Regions from separate parts of the Mesorhizobium marinum genome, predicted to be linked through region 3. Evidence: predicted binding sites of a transcription regulator. Region 3 holds the regulator's gene; each other region holds the start of a gene.
What was found. Region 3 encodes LexA, which represses DNA repair genes until DNA is damaged. Its sites were predicted from a motif close to TGTTCNNNNTGTGTTCNG; they were not measured.
Positions count from the first base shown of each region.

Region 1 (2,263 bases), on a different contig from region 3:
CGCGCGAGCCATGGTGCGGCGATGCTCGCATCGGTCCCGATTCTCCGCAAGGCCTGCCCGGCCGTTGGGGTGGCGGCCGGGCGGCGCCGTCCTTGGCCGGGGCGGGCTCGGACGGATCACATGCGCCGCCCCAGGGGCGGCGGGCTGGTCAGGTCAGAGCAGGACCAGCTGCTCGTTCTTGCGTTCCGCGGGGACGAACAGGTCGGTCCTGAGCGGCGTGCGCTTGGCATTGAGGCCGAGCCGGCGCGCCGCGATCTCGAAGCGTCGGCCGATCTGCCAGGCATAGGGGCCGGCGCCGCGCATGCGCTTGCCCCATTCCGAATCATAGTCCTTGCCGTCGCGCATCGAGCGCACCAGCGACATCACGTGGCGGTAGCGGTCCGGATAGTGGCGCAACAGCCAGTCCTTGAAGATCGGGCTCACCTCCAGGGGCAGCCGCAGCAGGACGTAGCCGGCGTCGAGCGCACCCGCGGCACGCGCCGCGTCGAGGATTCTCTCGATCTCCTGGTCGGTCAGGCCGGGCACGATCGGCGCCACCATCACCGAGGTGGGGATGCCGGCGTCGCTGAGCTGCCGGATCGCCTCCAGCCGCCTGGTCGGCGTCGACGCGCGCGGCTCCATGGTCCGTGCCAGCATGCGGTCGAGCGTGGTCACCGACAGGGCGACCTTGGCCAGGCCGCGCTCGGCCATGCGCGACAGGATGTCGATGTCGCGCGTCACCAGCGACGATTTCGTGACGATGCCGACGGGATGGTTGCGCTGCTCCAGCACCTCGAGGATCTCGCGCATGATGCGCCAGCGCTTCTCGATGGGCTGGTAGGGGTCGGTGTTGGTGCCGATGGCGATGGTGCGCGGCTGGTAGCCTTCCCTGGACAACTCCCTGTCGAGCAGCTTCGCGGCATCGGGCTTGGCGAACAGCTTCGCCTCGAAATCAAGGCCGGGCGACAGGCCCATATAGGCATGAGTCGGACGGGCGAAGCAGTAGACGCAGCCATGCTCGCATCCCCGATAGGGATTGATCGACCTGTCGAAGGAAATGTCGGGCGACGTGTTGCGGGTGATGATGGTGCGCGGCTTCTCGACCTGAACTTCGGTCTTGAAGGGAGGCAGGTCCTCGAGCGTTTCCCAGCCGTCGTCGAAAACATGGCGCGTGACGGGCTCGAAACGGCCGGTCGGGTTGATGCCGGCCGAGCGGCCACGATTGCGATCGGGGCGAACCCGCATGCCGCTCTGCTCGATCATGGCATTGGCCATTTCCGCTCTCCCGGCTGTGAAAGCAGCAATGTCGGCACGCAGGATCGGTTCCATTCTGGCGCGTTCCCATGGTGTTTCGCGGGGGCGAATCGTTGTTCCCATGAAACTATTCCTATTTCGGAAGCGAGAACAAAGCAAGAACTTTTGCCGAAGCCGGGCACGGAACTGGCACGCGGGCGGGCTTTCCGCTATGCGGCTAACAATGCTGACGGTGGTGATCGAGACGAAAGACGACGAAGAGGGGCTGGCGCGCACGCTGGCGTCGCTGGTCCCGGGCGCCGTCGAAGGCGTGGTGCGCGAGGTGATCGTCTGCGATGTCGGCTCGACCGACCAGACCCATTATGTCGCGGAACATGCCGGCTGCAACTACGTCGCGGGCGGTGCGGCGGACGGGATCGCCAAGGCCAGGGGCGAATGGCTGCTGCTGCTCGAACCCGGTGCGCGGCTGCTGGAAGGCTGGGCCGATTCGGTGATCGCGCATGCGGCGCGCATGACCATGCCGGCGCGGTTTTCCCGCTCGCGCGCCAGCCGCCAGCCATTCCTGTCGCGCGCCTTTTCCAGGCCGACCGCGCTCGCCGAGGGCCTCGTCATTACCCGGCGCCAGGCCACGGCGCTCTGCAAGAGCGCGAAAACGGCGGAAGCCATCGCCCGCGGGCTCGCGACGAAAAGGCTCGACGGCGAGATCGTCGTCGCGCCGACGGGCAAGGCTTAGGCGCTCACCCCGGAGACGCGCCGGGTCAGCCCTTGGCGCCGCGCCTCAGGTGTTCGTCCAGCCGCGGCATGATCTCGACGAAGTTGCAGGGCATGTGCCGGTAGTCGAGCTGCGCTTTCAAGATGCCGTCCCAGGCGTCCTTGCAGGCGCCCGGCGAACCCGGCAACACGAAGACGAAGGTGGCGTTGACGACGCCGCCGGCGGCTCTCGACTGGATCGTGGAGACCCCGATCTTGTCGTAGGAGATGCGGTGAAAGACGGCCGAAAACCCGTCCATGCGCTTCTCGAAGATAGGCT
Region 1 covers NZ_JBFOCI010000005.1:28,806-31,068, reverse strand. The annotation lists gene rnhB (ribonuclease HII) at 1-12, opposite strand, end outside; gene ABUE31_RS16005 (PA0069 family radical SAM protein) at 154-1,308, opposite strand; gene ABUE31_RS16000 (glycosyltransferase family 2 protein) at 1,457-1,966, shown strand; gene moaB (molybdenum cofactor biosynthesis protein B) at 1,992-2,263, opposite strand, start outside.
Region 1: the regulator LexA is predicted to act here: its motif matches at 1,380-1,397, upstream of ABUE31_RS16005 (PA0069 family radical SAM protein).

Region 2 (2,263 bases), on a different contig from region 3:
AACATCGCCGCCTTCCCGCTGGCGATCCCCCTGATTTCCGGCCCAGGCGCCATCTCGGCGACCGTGCTTCTGTCGGGCAGCTTCCAGGGGCCGCTGGGCAAGGCGGCCCTCGTCGGCATCATCGCCGTGTGCCTGGCGCTGACCTACATGGTCTTCCTGCTGGCCGAACGGGTCGACCGGTTCCTCGGTGAAACCGGCCGCTCGATCCTCACGCGCCTGCTCGGCGTGCTGCTCGCCGCCCTCGCCGTCCAGTTCGTCGCCGACGGCGTCAAGGCGATGGTGACGGGATAACCGGTTCGCCGGCCGCTCAGGCCGCCGTGTCGACGATCTCGAAGTCGTGTGTCACCACGGCGGACTTCGCCAGCATCGCGGTCGCCGAGCAGTATTTTTCCAGCGAGAGTTCGATGGCGCGCTTCACCTTGGCCTCGGACAGCGCGCGGCCCTTCACAACGAAATGCATGTGGATGCGCGTGAAGACCTTGGGATCGGTCTCGGCGCGATCGGCCTCCAGTTCGACCTCGCAATCCTCGATCGCCTCGCGGCCCTTCTCGAGGATGTGCACGACGTCGAAGGCCGAGCAGCCGCCGGCCCCCATCAGCACCAGTTCCATCGGGCTGGGGCCAAGCTTCGGCCGGCTGCCGTCGGGACCGGACGCCGTGCCGAAGATCACCGCGTGACCGGACGTCGTCTCGCCGACAAACGTTCGGTCGCCAATCCATTTTACACTTGTTTTCAACTGCTTGTGACCCGCCTTTTAAAGTGACGCTCGACCTTCGGCCCGGACCCTCGCCCGACGTCGATCAGAACGGGATCTCGTCGTCCAGTTCGCGCGACGCGCCCCCGCCACGGCTCCCGCCGCCACCGCCGCTACGTCCATAGCTCTCGCCGGGACCCGACTGGCCGAAGTCCGAACTGCGTCCGCCACCGCCGGAATAACCGACCTGGCCGCCTTCGCCGCCCTGCCCGCGCCCGTCCAGCATCTGCAGTTCGCCCCGGAACTTCTGCAGCACCACCTCGGTCGTATAGCGGTCCTGGCCGGTTTGGTCCTGCCATTTGCGGGTCTGCAGCTGGCCCTCGACATAAACCTTCATGCCCTTCTTGAGGTACTGCTCGGCGACCTTGGCGAGGTTGTCGTTGAAGATGACGACCTGGTGCCACTCCGTCTTTTCCTTGCGCTCGCCCGAGCCCTTGTCGCGCCAGCTTTCGGACGTCGCGATGCGCAGGTTCACGACCGGATCGCCGGAGTTCAGGCGGCGGATTTCGGGGTCCGCGCCCAGATTGCCCACCAGAATGACCTTGTTGACGCTACCTGCCATGATACTTCTCCACGCTCGTCCGAAACCAGATCGCAAACCGAAATGCGCGCGCATCCTACCGGATCGCGCCGCCGCCAGCCCGCCGAAACATGGCCAGGGCGGAACTGTCCACATGTTGTTTGTTCTATTTTTGTTCTAGACCTTTCCCGCCGGAACGCAAGCAATTTCGTGACAGGCCCGGATGCGTACCGGCAGCACCGGCAAACGAAACGACAAGACGAAAACGGTCCTGTTCTCGCGGGGAGGACAGGACCGTTTGTTCGGGCTTTACCCGATATGCCGGTATTCCATTGCCGGCTGTCTTTCGGATGCCTCGCGGCGCACTGGCCGACGATCCGACTTGTGGTCTCTGATTGTGGTTGGGGAAGCAGGCCGCATCGTGCCGGATCATCCGGCCGGAAAAAATCCGGGGCGCGCCTGCCCTGCTCCGCTCGTCTAGCGGAGCGTCCTAAAATTGTCCGGTGGAGTCATGCCTTCCTCCTTCGTCAGTTTCCGCGCGTCTCTCCGAAACCTCTTCGCCGGTCTGCGGCGTCTCGCAAACCACCCTTTGGCAGCGAATGATGCCGCGTGGGCATCCGGCTGCGTGAGACATGTCTAAACTTGGACCTGCGGCCATGCCGCGTCAACCGCGAACGGGCGCCTGCAATGAAATGTGATCGGCAGGCGCGCCGTGAGGCAGCGCGCGGGCTGCTTCCCGGCCGCCCGGATGTCAGGATGTCGTTCTGCCTCTGTTCTTTTCGCTTGCCCTTTGGGCCTGCCGGGAGCTAGACCGTTTGCGAGTAGGGACGACTCCCCTCGACGCGGCGGCGAAAACACCTAAATAAGGGCATTGGCCGGCACCTTGCTGCCATCCCATCATTGATCGAGACGAGGCGGCGGACCGGCCATGGCCGACCATAAATTCCTTTCCGTGCGGGGCGCGCGCGAGCACAATCTGAAGAACGTCG
Region 2 covers NZ_JBFOCI010000007.1:45,345-47,607, reverse strand. The annotation lists gene ABUE31_RS19395 (MarC family protein) at 1-291, shown strand, start outside; gene ABUE31_RS19390 (OsmC family protein) at 308-736, opposite strand; gene ABUE31_RS19385 (single-stranded DNA-binding protein) at 801-1,316, opposite strand; gene uvrA (excinuclease ABC subunit UvrA) at 2,203-2,263, shown strand, end outside.
Region 2: the regulator LexA is predicted to act here: its motif matches at 1,437-1,454, upstream of ABUE31_RS19385 (single-stranded DNA-binding protein).

Region 3 (2,263 bases):
GCGGCGACGTGATCGAGGTACTTGAGACGGTCGCCGCCGGTCGCCACATCCGTCGCCGCGGCCTCGACTTCACCGAGGGTGAAGTCCTGCTCGACGCCGGGCGCCTGCTCGACGCCGCCGCCCTCTCGCTGGCCGCTTCGGCGAACCACCCTTCCCTTCCGGTCGTGAAGCAACCGCTGGTCGCCATTATCGCCACGGGCGACGAACTCGTCCCGCCCGGCAGCACCCCCGCCGCCGACCAGATCATCGCCTCCAACGCCTATGGCGTCGCCGCGATCGCCAGGCAATCCGGCGCGCGCGTGCTCGATTTGGGCATCGCGCCCGACCGCATCGAGGCAATTTCGGCGCTGCTGCAGCAGGCGCTGGATGCCGGCGCGGACGTTATCGTCACGCTTGGCGGCGCGTCGGTGGGCGACCACGACCTGGTACAGGCGGCGCTCGTCGGCTTCGGGATGGAACTCGGCTTCTGGAAGATCGCGATGCGCCCCGGCAAGCCGCTGATGTCAGGACGCCTCGGTGCGACACGCTGCATCGGGCTGCCCGGCAACCCGGTGGCCAGCCTCGTCTGCTCGCAACTCTTCCTCAAACCGCTCCTGGCGAGGCTCGGCGGCCGACAGCATGACGACCAGACGGTCGACGCGGTTCTCGGCGCACCGATGGCGGCGAACGACCAGCGCCAGGATTACGTCCGCGCAAGGGTCGAGCATACGGCCGCCGGCCTCTTGGCGACGCCCTTCGATGTCCAGGACTCCTCGATGCTGCGGCTGCTTTCCGACGCCGGCGGCCTGATCGTGCGCGCGCCCTTTGCGCCAGCCGTCGAGGCCGGTGCGCCGTGCCGGCTCCTCCGGTTACGCTGAACAAATCGTCAACGAATTCATTAAACTTTAAACAGTTGCGGAACACAACTGGAACAGATAGTGTTTGTTCTGGTTTTGTTTGAGGCTTGATTCCCGGGGGAAACGCCAATGCTGACGCGCAAGCAACACGAGCTTCTCCTGTTCATTCATGAGCGGCTGAAGGAATCGGGCATCCCGCCGTCCTTCGACGAAATGAAGGAAGCTCTGGACCTTGCGTCGAAGTCGGGCATCCACCGGCTGATCACCGCGCTTGAGGAGCGTGGCTTCATTCGCCGCCTGCCCAATCGCGCACGCGCACTGGAAGTGCTGCGTCTCCCCGATTCCATCGCGCCCGGCCTGAACGCGGCGAAGAAGTTCTCGCCGAGCGTCATCCAGGGAAGCCTGGGACGCGGCCAGCCGGAGCCGGCGCGGTCACGCATGGCGAGCAATGACGACGACGCCGGCTCGTCCGTCGCCATCCCGGTCATGGGCCGCATCGCGGCGGGCGTGCCGATCGACGCCATCCAGCACAAGACGCATTCCATCGCGGTTCCGCCCGAGATGCTGTCCGGCGGCGAGCACTATGCGCTCGAGGTGAAGGGCGATTCGATGATCGAGGCCGGCATCTTCGACGGCGACACGGTCATCATCAAGAATTCCTCGACCGCCAATCCCGGTGAAATCGTCGTGGCGCTTGTCGACGACGAGGAGGCGACCTTGAAGCGCTTCAGGCGCAAGGGCGCCTCGATCGCGCTGGAGGCCGCGAACCCGGCTTACGAGACCCGCATCTTCGGCCCCGACCGCATCAAGGTTCAGGGCAAGCTCGTCGGCCTGATCCGCCGCTACTGACCGGTTTCATCCTGCCCGACCGCGCTCCGCGCTGGCCCACTCGGCTTGGCGTCGGGCTTTCGGGTTTCGGCCGCCGGCCTTCGGTAGGGCGGCAGTCCGCGCGCGGCGCGTGAGAACCGGCGCTGGTCGTGCCAGGGCCGGTAGGGTGTGGCGATGGCGAAGCGGATTTCGGCCGGAGCGTCGTCCGACAGGACGATTGCGGCGCTTCCACCAACGGCAAGATCGCGGCCGGTGACGACGAGCGCGTCGCTCCACCGGCAGGCGTTTGCCGCGGTCGCATCCTCGATCACGATCACCTCGGCAACGGCGCAGGCGTCGGTCGCGGCTTGCGTGTCGAGCGCATGGGCGACCGTCGCGCCGGCCGGGTGGCGGGCAAGGCAAAGCCCGTCTCCGCAGACGAACCCGGCAGCACCGTCCAGGTTCTTGGCTGCCCCGGTTCCGTCCCCGGTCGCATCTGCACTCTGGGCGGCGCTGCGTTGCTGCCTGCCCTCAGGCCTGACGACCGCGTCGGCCTGCAGCGCACGCCTCCAGTTGTCGGCGGTGAACTGGCTGGGCCGTGCTCGGTTGACGGCTATGCC
Region 3 covers NZ_JBFOCI010000008.1:22,371-24,633, forward strand. The annotation lists gene ABUE31_RS20575 (molybdopterin molybdotransferase MoeA) at 1-857, shown strand, start outside; gene lexA (transcriptional repressor LexA) at 966-1,685, shown strand; gene ABUE31_RS20585 (ComEC/Rec2 family competence protein) at 1,679-2,263, opposite strand, start outside.